3 regions of the Dermacoccus barathri genome follow, and region 1 is predicted to be linked to each of the others. Evidence: riboswitches for the same ligand, from Rfam matches in the RefSeq annotation. Region 1 holds a riboswitch; each other region holds the start of a gene.
The links. Region 1 has a riboswitch for cobalamin ahead of IM689_RS12350 (VWA domain-containing protein). Riboswitches for the same ligand answer to the same signal wherever they lie in the genome.

Region 1 (4,247 bases):
GGGAGGAGACGCCGAAGCGGGCGGCGTTCTGCGTCACCCGAGCGGCACGGTCCGGATCGCGCTCTACGGCGACCGTGCGGGCACGCGGGGCAGCGAGGCACCACTCGACCCCCACGGCCCCCGAGCCGGCGCCGAGGTCCCACAGGACCTGACCGGGCCACGGGCGCAGCCGGGCGAGGGCGGTGGCACGCACGTCTCGCTTCGTGATGAGTCCGTCGTGCTCAAAAGCGTCGTCGGCACGACCGGGGGCTGGCCCGAGGGCTTGTGGCTCGGCGTCGAGAACACCGACCTCGAGGCACACGACGACGAGGTCAGGGGTGCGTTCGTCACCCCACGCAGCGCAGGTGGTGCTGTTCGAGCCCTCGTTCTGGCCACCGAGGTGCCACCACGCGGTGAGCTTTGCGGTTCCGGCGCCTGCCTCCACGGCGAGGCGTGCAACCTCCGCGGGGCCGTCGCCGTCCGAACAGAGCAGGACGAGACGGGAGCCCGGGGTGACGAACGGAAGGAAGCGGTCCGTGGATCGGCCGACGAGGGTGACGACGTCGACGGACTCCGCCGACCACCCCATCCGAGCGCGGGCCAGCGCCTCCGACGAGAGCGCCGGGTGGACACGCACCGCCTCCCGACCAACTGCCTTGATCAGCGTCGTTCCGATGCCCGACAACAACGGGTCTCCGGACGCGAGAACGACTGTGTTCCTGCTTGATTCGCCGACAAGCGACTGCAGTTTGTCGCGCAGCGGAGACGGCAGGGGTCGCCGTTCCTGCTGTCCCATCGACGGCAGCAGGTCGAGCTGACGTGGGCTTCCGATGACGGTGTCGGCCCGTCCCACGAGGTTCCGTGTGGCTTCAGAGAGACCACTCCACCCGTCGTCCCCGATGCCCACGACCTCGATCATGGCCGACACCCTACGACAAGGCTGGGCACCGACGGCGGCCCTGAGGGACGCGAAACCTCGGATCGGCCCGGACACCACCACGGCGCGCGCGTCTGCCATGATGTCTCCCGGTTGCATGACGAGGAATACCGGTGAGAATCCGGAGCGGTCCCGCCACTGTGAGCTTCCCTTCGAAGCGAGCCAGGACGTCGTCATCACCTGCCACGTGCACGAGCCGTGGCATCTCGTACGGCAAGCGTGGTCACTTGCCAGGAGGATTCGTGATGTCCCGTTATCCCTTCACGGCCGTCGTCGGCGCAGACGACCTCGAACTGGCTCTCGTGCTGACGACGATCTCACCGGCCATCGGTGGTGTGCTCGTTCGCGGCGAGAAGGGCACGGCCAAGTCGACCATCGTGCGCGGGCTCGTCGACGTGCTCCCCCGGATCGACGTCGTCGCCCGATGCCGCTACAGCTGCGACCCGCGGACCCCGGAGCCGAACTGCCCCGACGGCCCTCACGACGCCGACGGTGACGCCACGAGTCGCCCGGTCCGCCTTGTCGAACTTCCCGTCGGCGCCGGCGACGACCGAGTCAGTGGCTCGCTCGATCTGGCCCGGGCCTTGGGCGCCGGCAGCGCCGAGTTCCGTCCCGGTCTTCTCGCCGAGGCCAACCGGGGGTTGCTCTACGTCGACGAGGTCAACCTCCTGCACGACCACCTCGTCGATCTCCTTCTCGACGCATCGGCGATGGGTAGCAATACGGTCGAGCGTGACGGCATGTCGGTGACGCACGCAGCCCGTTTCGTTCTCGTCGGCACGATGAACCCCGAGGAGGGCGAACTACGCCCCCAGCTGCTCGACCGTTTCGGTCTCTCCGTCGACGTCGCTGCCTCGCGTGACCCCGAGGTCCGCGCCGAAGTCGTCACGCGTCGACTCGCCTTCGACGCGAACCCCGATGCGTTCCTCGAACGATTCGCGGGCCATCAGGCTCGCCTGCGAGAGCGCATCGCCGCGGCCCAGGAGCATGTCGGAGGGGTTGTCCTTTCCCCGTGGGCGCTGCGCACCATCGCCCGCGTGTGTGCCGGCTTCGACGTCGACGGGATGCGTGCCGACATCGTCATCGCGCGAACGGCCAGTGCGCACGCCGCGTGGCGTGGCGCCGACGCCGTCGAGCGTGAGGACATCCGCGCAGCGGCCGTCCTTGCGCTCGCACACCGCCGACGCCGCGGCCCCTTCGACCCGCCCGGCCTGGACGAAGACCTTCTCGATCGGCTGCTCGACGAGGAACCGCCCCCGCCGCCCGAGGGTGGCGACGATCCCGACGATGAGCCGCAGGGGCCCGACGACGAGGAGCCGTCCGACTCCGAGGCCACCGACGAAAGCGAAGCGACTGACGGGCCAAGCGCCGATTCTCCTCAACCGCCGCCTGCCCAGGACGACAGCCCGCGTGACGAGCAGTCACCCACGTCCTCGCACGACACGCACGCCGAGACAGAGGCGGAACAGAGCCCTGCCGATACACAGGACGAACCGCAGAACGCGGCCGCACCCGTCGCGACGGCATCGGTCGGCGCCCCCTACCGCCCACAGCGCTTCGAACTGTCGAGCATCGGTCGAGGTGAGGCCGGACGACGCAGCCGCGCCGAAACGACGACGGGCCGCGTCGTCGGTGTACGCCCCGATCGTGAGGGCAAGGTCCACCTCCTCGCGACGGTCCGCGAAGCGGCCGTGCGGCAAGTAGCACGGAAGGCCGAGCCCGGCTCGGGGCTCCTCGTCGAACCGGCGGACCTGCGCCATGCGCGGATCATGGGCCGTGAATCCAACCTCGTCCTCTTCTGCGTGGATGCCTCGGGCTCGATGGCCGCACGCAAGCGGATGAGCGAGGTCAAGACCGCCGTGCTCTCGCTCTTGCTCGACGCCTACGAGCGTCGCGACAAGGTTGGCCTCGTGACGTTCGCCGGCGACGGTGCCCGCCTCGTCCTGCCGCCGACCTCCTCCGTCGACCGAGCCGCGACCCTGCTCGCCGACGTTCCGCACGGCGGGCGCACCCCTGTCGCGGAGGGCCTGCTCGAAGCGGCGGACGTGCTGCGCATCGAGCGGCTGCGCGACCCGAACCGACGTCCCCTGCTCGTGCTCGTCACCGACGGCCGCGCGACGAGCGGCGAGCGCGCCCTCGAGCGAGCCTTCGACGTGGCCGATAGGTGGCACTCCCTCGACGTCGAGACGATCGTCGTCGACTGCGAATCGGGACGCTTCCGACTCGGCCTCGCGGGGCAGCTCGCCCAGCGGATGCTGGCCCGTCACGTACCCCTCGAGCAGGTCTCGGCCACCGGCCTCATCGACGCCATCGCTCCCGCGGCGACGCCGCGCACCTCGAACGGGAAGGCAGCCTGATGCCCCAGGGACAGACCCCCAGCACTCCGGACGACGGCCTCACGACCCGTCAGCGCCGCAACCGCCCCCTCGTCGTCGTCCACCACGGCGCGGGCAAGGGCAAGTCGACGGCCGCCTTCGGGCTCGCGCTGCGCGCCTGGAACCAGGGCTGGTCGATCGGCGTCTTCCAATTCGTGAAGTCCGCCAAGTGGCGCATCGGTGAGCAGGCCGCGCTCGAAGCGCTCGGTGAAGTCCACACGAGCACGGGCCAGGGTGGCCCGGTCGAGTGGCACAAGATGGGCTCCGGCTGGTCGTGGTCGCGCCGCGCCGGCTCCGAGGAGGACCACGCTGCCGATGCGCTCGAGGGGTGGCGCGAGATCCAGCGACGACTGGCCGCCGATACACACGGCTTCTACGTCCTCGACGAATTCACCTACCCCATCAAGTGGGGTTGGATCGACCCGCACGAGGTGGCCGAGACCCTGTCCTCGCGCCCCGGCCACCAGCACGTCGTCATCACCGGACGTGACCCGCACCCCGCGCTCATCGAGGTCGCCGATCTCGTGACGGAGATGACGAAGGTGAAGCACCCGTTCGATTCCGGCCAGAAGGGCCAGCGGGGCATCGAATGGTGAGTGGATCAGGGGCGCGCGACTCACACGTGCTCCCTCGCGTCGTCCTCGCTGCGCCCTCGTCGGGGCAGGGCAAGACGACGGTCAGCGTCGGTGTCATGGCCGCGCTGGCCGCGCGCGGGTTGAATGTGGCGCCGGCCAAGGTCGGCCCGGACTTCATCGACCCCGGCTACCACGCGCTCGCCACGGGGCGCGTCGGGCGCAACCTCGATCCGTGGATGCAGGGTGAGGAACGCATCGCGCCGCTTCTGCTCGCCGGGGCCCACCAGCCGGACCCTGCGGACGTTGCCGTCATCGAAGGTGTCATGGGCCTTTTCGACGGTCGACTCGGCACGGACGGTTTCGCCTCGACGGCTCACGTCG
Region 2 (4,247 bases), on a different contig from region 1:
TGGTTCTCGGGCATCTCGTCGAAGCGCTTGCCGTCGACCTCGTAGGCGACGCAGACGGGGATCTCGTCGAAGGTGTCGAGGTTGTCGAGCTTCGTCACGACGAAGTCGGTGACGCCGTTGACGCGTGCGGCGTAGCGGCCGATGACGACGTCGAGCCAGCCGACGCGGCGCGGGCGGCCGGTCGTCGTGCCGAACTCGTGGCCGATCTCGCGGAGGGTGTCACCGACCTCGTCGTGCAGTTCGGTCGGGAACGGCCCCTCGCCGACGCGCGTGGTGAACGCCTTGAGGATGGCGATGACGCGGTCGATGCGCGTGGGCGGGATGCCGGCGCCGGTGCAGGCGCCCGCGGAGATGGCGTTGGACGACGTCACGTACGGGTAGGTGCCGTGGTCGACGTCGAGCAGCGTGGCCTGGCCGGCCTCGCAGAGGACGACCTCGTCGGCGTCGAGTGCCTTGCCGAGGAGCAGGGACGTGTCGGCCACCATGGGGCGCAGGCGCTCGGCGTACTGCAGCAGGTCCTCGACGACCTCGTCGACCTCGATGGCGCGGCGGTTGTACGTCTTGACGAGCAGCTGGTTCTTCAGTTCGAGCGCCGCTTCGACCTTCTGGCGCAGGATCGACTCGTCGAAGATGTCCTGCACGCGGATGCCGATGCGGTTCATCTTGTCGGCGTACGTGGGGCCGATGCCGCGGCCGGTGGTGCCGATCTTGCGCTGGCCGAGGAAACGCTCGGACACCTGGTCGATGACCTTGTTGTAACGCGGGATGAGGTGCGCGTTGGAGGACACGACGAGCTTGGACGTGTCGACGCCGCGGGCCTCGAGAGCGTCGAGCTCCTCGAAGAGGACGCCGAGGTCGACGACAACGCCGTTGGCGATGACGGGCGTGACGCCCGGCGTCAGGATGCCCGAGGGCAACAGGTGCAGGGCGTACTTCTCGCCGCCCACGACGACGGTGTGGCCGGCGTTGTTACCGCCGTTGAACTTCACGACGTAGTCGATGCGACTTCCGAGGAGGTCGGTGGCCTTGCCCTTGCCTTCGTCGCCCCACTGGGCACCGACGAGCACGATTGCCGGCATGCGGATCAACTGCCTTTGGTTGCTGCTGGGCCGACGCCCTCGGGCGCGACGCGTGCCGTGCGGCACACCCGCGCGGGGCGTCGACTCTTACCGCCCAAGGGTACCCGCTCGCCTCGTCGGGGCCGTGATGACGCTCACTGCGGCATCGGGACGTTCAGGCTCCGGAGCCTCGTCGCTGACCTGAGCCGACGATTCCGCGCTCGGTCAGTTCGACCGCCAGCTGGAAGCGTGTCTCGACGTCGCACTCGTCCATGAGCGCGGCGATCCGACGGCGGACGGTGCGCAGACTGACGCCGAGCACGCGGGCGATGGCCTCGTCCTTGAGGCCGGCCTGCATGAGCTCGACGAGACGCTCCGATGTCGTGTCGACGCCGTCGTCGACGGTGGTCGAGGCTGCCCAGAGGCGGTCGAACAGTTCGACGAAGGCCCGCACGACGACGGGATCCCGCAGCACGGCGTATCGGCCCTCGTCACCGCCCCACTCGGTGTTGGCGAGCACCAGATCGGTGCCGTAACAGACGAATTCGTTCGGGATGTGGTTGGCGAGGCGCTGACTCTCCCCCATGGCTGCCCACTGGGCCACCTCGAGGGTGCGGCTGCTCGCGGCGTCGAACTCGTGCAGTCCGTAGAGCCCGCGCCCCTCCTCGACGAGGCGACACAGGACGGGCTGCTCGTCGGGCGTGAAGGCGACGGCGTCGGTGTGCGTCATGCGGATCGGGCCGGACGTCGAGGCGGCCAAGTGCTCCATGACATCGGCGAGGCCGGAGGCGTCGATGTACTCGCGGGCGGGCTCGTCGGACAACGAGTGCTCCTGCCCGGCACGGTGGTCGCCGGCGAATCCGTCGATGGCGTCACGCAGCCGGGCGAGGTCTCGGCGGCGTTCCGCGAGGCGCGCCTCCTCGGCCGAGAGGATGCGCTCGAGGCCGGCGCGCGGGTGGTCGGCCTGGACGAGCCCTTCCTCGTTGATCCGGACGAGCCGCATGGCGCGCAGCGCCTCTGTGGCGTCGTCGATCTCGGCGGTGGACCGGTTGAGGCGCGCGGCATACACGGACGCGGGACGCGCCTGATCGCGCAGCACCTGGCGGTAGAGCTGTTCGGCAAGGTCGTCGAGGCCGAGGACGGCGAGGCGGTTCACGCGTCCACATTAGGACAGACGAGGGGGACATGACCCCTCCCGGCCATGTCCCCCTCGTCCCTTCCACCGTGGACGGTGGCAGACGATGCGCACGCTGTTCCCTCGTTCGCTCGTCCCCCGGAGACGAACGCTCCCTGAACGCGCCATCGCACACCTCTGACGCGGACGCGCGGTGTTCGGTTCCCTCAATTCGACGACGAATCGAGAACAGCACCAACGCGCGTCGCGCCAGGGCCCGGTCAGCTGGTCAGAGGCCGAGCTCGCGAGCGCCCGTGGCCGAGGAGTCGCGCAGGAAGTCGGCGCAGCGGCGCTGTTCGTCGGTTTCGCCGATGGCGCCGGCGGCCTTGCTCAGCGCGCCGAGTGCACGCAGGAAGCCGCGGTTCGGCTCGTGCTCCCACGGCACCGGGCCCTGGCCGCGCCAGCCGGCCTTGCGCAGCGAGTCGAGCCCGCGGTGGTAGCCGGTGCGGGCGTAGGCGTACCCCTCGACGGCCTCGCCGTCGTCGAGCGCGTCCTCGGCGAGCTGGGCCCACACGAGCGAGCTGGCCGGGTACATGCGGGCGACGTCGCGCGGGTGGACGCCGGCGTCGAGCTTCTCGGCGGCCGGGTCGACGTCGAGCTTGGTTTCGGGGATTCCGAGCAGGTTGTCCATGGCGCCATTCAAACATCGAGCGCTGACAACATCGTCCATGGCGGTGACACCGCTCACGTCATCGAAGAAGCCCCCTCCACTCCCCCCACCGCGCAACTCGCCGCTGTTAGGCTCCCGTCGTCGCCTCAAGATCGAGGAACCCGGTGAGAGTCCGGGACGGTCGCGCCACTGTGAGCGGGTTTTCCGCGAGTCAGGAACTCGAGGGCGAAGCATTGTCGGGACGCGTCATCCCGGGAAGGTGCATTGCCATGCATATTGCCGAGGGCTTCTTGCCACCCCTCCACGCGGCCGCTTGGACGGCCGTCTCCGCGCCGTTCGTCGTTCACGGCGTCCGCCGCATCACGCAGATCACGCGTGAACACCCTGATTCCAAACTCCTGCTCGCCGGCGTCGGTGCCTACTCGTTCGTGCTGTCGGCCATCAAGCTGCCGTCGGTCACGGGCAGTTCGTCGCACCCGACGGGCACGGGTGAGGGCGCCGTCATCTTCAAGCCACCCGTCATGGCCGCGTTGGGCACGATCGTGCTTATCTTCCAGGCGTTGCTGCTCGCGCACGGCGGCCTGACGACGTTGGGCGCCAACGTGTTCTCCATGGCGATCGTCGGGCCGTGGGTCGCCTACGGCACCTACCGTCTCCTGGGCCGGGCGCCGTTCTCGGTGGCCGTCTTCTTCGCCGTCGCCCTGGCCGACCTGGCCACGTACGTCGTCACCGCCACGCAGCTGGCCATCGCGTTCCCCGACGCCCAGAGCGGCTTCTTCGGCGCATGGTCGCGCTTCCTCGGCCTGTTCGCGCTCACTCAGATTCCGCTCGCCATCGTTGAGGGCCTCATCGGCGTGCTCCTCATGAACGCCCTGCGTTCGTGGGCGGGCCCGCAGCTGCAGGGCCTCGGCTTCGGCAAGGGCCGCCGCGATGTCTTCGACGACGAGCCTGGCGAATCCGACACTCCCGCCACGACCGACGACACCCTCAACACGCCCGCCGGAGGTGCCCGATGAAGCGCTCGACCGTGTGGAAGAACGTCGCACTTCTCGCCCTGGCGGCCGTCGTGTTCGCTATCGCCCTGCTCATGGGCACCCACTCCGGCGGTGAGTTCGGCGGAACGGACGCCGCTGCCTCCGAGCAGATCGAGGCCTCGAACAAGGACTACGAGCCGTGGTTCTCGCCGATCTGGGAGCAGCCCGGCGGCGAGGTCGAATCAGGCCTCTTCGCGCTGCAGGCCGCCATCGGCGCCGGCATTCTCGGCTTCGTGCTCGGCACGTTCCGCGAGCGCCGTAAGCGTTCGACGGAAACGGCGCCGAACGCCGACGACTCCCCGCAGAACGCCGCACGCACCCCCGAGTCGACAACCCACAGCAGCTGACCGTGGGAGCCAGGACGGGCCCCG
Region 3 (4,247 bases), on a different contig from region 1:
ACGCCGTCGTGGTACTGCGTGGAACCGGTCGTCGAGAACCCGGCGGCCCGCAGCGCCTGGAGCGCCGTGCCCGGACTACCCGGCGCGCAGCCGGTGGCCGAGCCGCTCGGGAACTGGACGACGACGGTCACGCCGCTCGTCGCACTCGTGCACGCACCCGCAGCGGACGCGGGCGCTGCGGCACCCGTCGTCACGGCACCGAGGCCCGCGAGGGCCGAGGCGCCGACGAGAACCGGTGCGCCGAGGCGCGCGAGATCAGCGGCGACGCGCGTACGCAACGGCACCTCCCGCGGTGACGAGGATGACGGCGCCGAAGGCGAAGCCGAACGGCACGGTGTTGTCCGAGACCTTGTCGGTGTTCACGATCGGGCCGGTGGCGGGCGTCGTCGACGTCGACTGCGGCACCGTGGACGTGGACGGCGCGCTCGGGCTCGTCGTCGAGGTCGGCGCTGCGGTGGCATCCGTGCTCGTGGTGCTCGTGGGAGCCGGCGTGGCGGAGGTGGACGTCGAGTTGCTCGACGAGGTGCTCGTCGGCTTCGGCGCGCTCGTCGTGGACGTCGAGGTGCTGGGCGACGACGTGGGCTCGGAGGAGCACGAGATGGCGGGAGTCGCGGTGGCGCCACCCTTCGTCAACGAGACGAGGGGCGCCCTCGTGAACGCGTAGAGACCCTGGGACGTGGCGCGGGTCTCGTTGCCGGCGAGCTTGCCGGAGGCACCGGCGCTCTTCATCGCCGCGAACGCGGTGCGGTCGTACGCGATGGCGCCACGCACAGCGGCAGGGAACGAGCAGCCGTACTGCAGCGAGGCGACGAACGACTGCGCCTTAACAGCGCGCGCGTCCTGACCGCCGAGGGTGAACGCCACCGCCGCGAGGCCCGTCGAGTTGGCGTTGGGGGTGGTCGTGCCCGTTCCGCCGGCGACGCCACCGTCGGCGTTCTGCTTCGTGGCGAGGAAGTTCACGGCCTTCGTCACGTCGGCGCCGTGACCGCCGGCGGCGGCGAGCGCCTGCACGGCGAACGACGTGGCGTCGGGGTCGGAGACGCACGCCGAACCGTCGTCGGCCAAGCGGAATCCGCCGTCATTGCAGCGCAGCGAGAGGAGGTAGTTCGTGGCCTTCGCGTCAGCGGGCGCGCCGGCCTTCTGCAGCGCGATGACGGCGAGGGACTGGGTGACGGCGTTCGAGTAGTCGCCGTAGGCCGAGACGTCGGAGAAGCGGCCGCTCGGCTCCTCGAGGCCCTGCAGCTTCGAGACGAGGTCGACGCCGCCGAACGCGCGCGGGTTCTGCCCCTGTGCCTTCGCGACGATGAGGGACTTCGCCACAGCTCCCGCGTACACGTCGGTGCCCGGCACGGCGTAGTCACCCACACCCTTGGCGAACGCTGTCGTGGCGGCACCGGCTTCGTTGCCCGCAACACCGGCCGACGTAAGGGCCAGGATGCCGTCGGCGGAAAGGCCCGCGTCGAGGTAGGTCTGACCCGAGTAGGTGGAGCTGAGCTCGTGGCGGCCTGCGGCGAACTGCCCGGCAAGGAAGGATGCCGCGGCGTCGCTTCCCGTCGCGGGAGCGGCAGTGGCGGGCGCCGAGGCTGCGGCAGCGAGAGCGACGAGGGCGGCGCTGGTGACTCCGGCGCGACGCAGGTGGGTCGTCATGATGACCTTCCGGGCAGGTGCGTGGCCGGTGGGCGACACCCTGCTCGAACGACGAGCCGGGCCTCTCCCGCTGACCTCGACGGGTGTGATGAGGCAGATGTGATCAGACACAGCCGAGACGAGGCATTCCGGCTCATCAGCGGACTGATCTACGGCTGCGGGTCAGCGCCGGAATTCGACCGGCTTCCCCTCGTTCTCGGCTCTCCGGCACGAGCCGAAGATCGCATCCAGGCTATCACCAGCCGCCGTGCGCCCTCGTCTCAGCGAGAGCGCCTGACGAGCGCGTCCCAGACGGAGCGCGCGATGGGTGCGGCGGTCCGTCCACCCTCGCCTCCTTCGTCGACCCGAACGACGACGACGTAGCGCTTGCCGTCCTCGTCTGCCCCGCCGAACGAGGCGAACCACGCGGTGGCGTGCTTGCCGTAGACCTCGGCCGTCCCTGTCTTGCCGTAGACGGCGTGCGCGTCGAGGTCGAAGCCTCGGAAGGCCTCGGAGGCCGTCCCCGTCGAGACCGCCCGTTTGAGCCCCTCGAGTTCACGGGCGTACATCCGGGCATCGAGGCTGAGGGTACGGGCCTCGGGCGACGGGAGCGCCGTGCGAGCGCTGCCGTCCGAACGCGCGGTTGCCACGGCGACGCGGGGCGTCGGCACACGACCGTTCGTCGCGAGCGCGGCGAAGGACGTGGCCACCTGCATCGGCGTCGCGGCGACGTCACCCTGGCCGATCGCGAAGTTCACCGCGTCACCGGCGCGTACGACGTAGCCACTCGTGCAGTTCTCCTTGGCCACCTGCGTGAGATACGAAGCACGGTCCTTGTCGGTGATCTCCGGGTAGCCGCTCTTCGCCCGCCTGCAGGACGCCGCCTTCGTCGCCTCCCACTCACGGCGCTTCGTCGCGCGGTCGGGAAGGGAGCCGCTCGCCTCCGCGGGCAGGTCAACCCCGGTTCGCGCGCCGTATCCGAACTCGCGGGCCACGCTGGTGTACGGGTCGGGAGCGTCGGTGGACGCCTTCACTCCCCCGGCCTTGACCCAGGCGTCGTACGCCCACCGGTAGAAAACGGTGTCGCAGGAGACCTCGAGCGCCTTCGGGATGTCGATCGTGCCGTGCGCCTGCGACTCGAAGTTGCTGTAGGAGCGGTTGCCGATCATGACCGACGACGGGCAGGAGTACGAGCCGTTCGGGTCCACGCCGGTCTGGGCCGCGGCGAAGAGGGAGAACACCTTGAACGTCGACGCGGGTGGGCCGGCCACGGACGTGGCTCGGTTGGTCAGCGGGTCGCCGGCCCTCGTGTCGAGCAGCGAGTCGTACTCGGCCTGCGTCACGCCGCCGTTCCACACGGACGGGTCGTAGGTGGGCTGGTTCGTCATGGCGACGACGTTGCCGCTGTCCGCCTCGAGGACAACGACGCTTCCCGAACCGGCCTTTTGCCCGCGCTTCCGGGCTGCGGCGATGCCGTCGGCGAGGGCCTTCGCCGCGGCGTCCTGCACGTCAGGGCGGATCGAGGTGACGACGTCCTGGCCCGCCACCGGCGGCACGTCCGCCACCTGACGTTGCGCCGTGCCGTCGGGGCCGATGGCGGTGGAGCGCTTGCCGTCGCGTCCGCGCAGGACGGCGTCGTACTGCTTCTCGACACCCGTGCGGCCGAGCAACGTCGGCACACCCGACCCCGAGCTCGAGACGCCGGTGTCGTCGGCTGTCGCTGCCGTGAGGTAACCGGCCACCTGGGCGAGGGAGTCGCCGCGGGAGCCGTAGGTTCGGGTCGCTGTCGGTCGCACCGCGATGCCGGGGTAGGCCTCGGGGCGCTCGAGCAGCGCGTTCGCAGCCGACGCCTCGACGTCGGAGGCGATCGGCACCGCCTCGAAGGGATGCCCGGCGAAGCAGACCGGCGACGGCGCGGCGCCCTTCGTCCCGCACGCCTTCGTCCGCGCCAAGAGGCTCAGCGGATCCCGGCCGATGGCCGAGGCGACGCGCGCGATGACCTTCGGCGCGTCGTCACGCGCGAGGGCCTGCGGCGAGATCGTCAGCGTCGTCGTCGAACCGTTCCCGACGAGAACGGTACCGTCGGCAGCGAGGATCCGCCCGCGTTGGGCAGGCACGACGACGTCACGCGTGTTGATGTCCGCTGCGGCCCGCGCGTTCTTCGCGCCGTCGACGATCTGCAGTTGAACGAGGCGACCCACCATGATCGTCGCGACGAGAGCGACGACAAGAGCCATGACGAGCAACCGCGCACGTCCCGACGCCCCTCGCGCACCACGCGAACCTGCCCCACGGAAGCTCGGCACGAGGAACGGTCCGAACGGACGGCGTTCCCTCGGCACGCCTCGGCGCAGCCGGGTCATGCGCGTCCTCGTTCCTGCTCGCGCAACGTCCACCGCACCCAGGTCGGAGCGAGGGCTGCGGTGAGAACGGCCGTCGTGGCCGTCGAGCCGAGCAGCGAGTACGGATCGACCTGAACCGAGCCGGACGCCACCACTCGCAGGGCGAGAACGACGAGGGAGGCAGTGAGGGCTCCGAGGCCGCCCACCATGGCCGGTACCCACGCGGCGCTGTTCCACGACCTCGCGGCCCTGGTGACGACGAGCGCCGCCGCAACCGCG

Region 2: linked by a shared signal. The riboswitch ahead of IM689_RS06855 (energy-coupling factor ABC transporter permease) and the one ahead of IM689_RS12350 (VWA domain-containing protein) in region 1 are both predicted to bind cobalamin.
Region 3: linked by a shared signal. The riboswitch ahead of IM689_RS09645 (prenyltransferase/squalene oxidase repeat-containing protein) and the one ahead of IM689_RS12350 (VWA domain-containing protein) in region 1 are both predicted to bind cobalamin.

What each region holds. Positions count from the first base shown of each region.
Region 1 covers NZ_JADCTK010000006.1:177,504-181,750, forward strand. The annotation lists gene cbiE (precorrin-6y C5,15-methyltransferase (decarboxylating) subunit CbiE) at 1-898, opposite strand, end outside; cobalamin riboswitch at 990-1,165, shown strand; gene IM689_RS12350 (VWA domain-containing protein) at 1,162-3,273, shown strand; gene cobO (cob(I)yrinic acid a,c-diamide adenosyltransferase) at 3,273-3,887, shown strand; gene IM689_RS12360 (cobyrinate a,c-diamide synthase) at 3,884-4,247, shown strand, end outside.
Region 2 covers NZ_JADCTK010000003.1:248,715-252,961, forward strand. The annotation lists gene IM689_RS06840 (adenylosuccinate synthase) at 1-1,079, opposite strand, end outside; gene IM689_RS06845 (response regulator transcription factor) at 1,234-2,214, opposite strand; gene IM689_RS06850 (DUF3151 domain-containing protein) at 2,462-2,863, opposite strand; cobalamin riboswitch at 2,954-3,077, shown strand; gene IM689_RS06855 (energy-coupling factor ABC transporter permease) at 3,112-3,858, shown strand; gene IM689_RS06860 (energy-coupling factor ABC transporter substrate-binding protein) at 3,855-4,223, shown strand; gene cbiQ (cobalt ECF transporter T component CbiQ) at 4,226-4,247, shown strand, end outside.
Region 3 covers NZ_JADCTK010000004.1:354,340-358,586, forward strand. The annotation lists gene IM689_RS09640 (hypothetical protein) at 1-278, opposite strand, end outside; gene IM689_RS09645 (prenyltransferase/squalene oxidase repeat-containing protein) at 256-1,647, opposite strand; cobalamin riboswitch at 1,748-1,888, opposite strand; gene IM689_RS09650 (penicillin-binding transpeptidase domain-containing protein) at 1,908-3,989, opposite strand; gene IM689_RS09655 (hypothetical protein) at 3,986-4,247, opposite strand, start outside.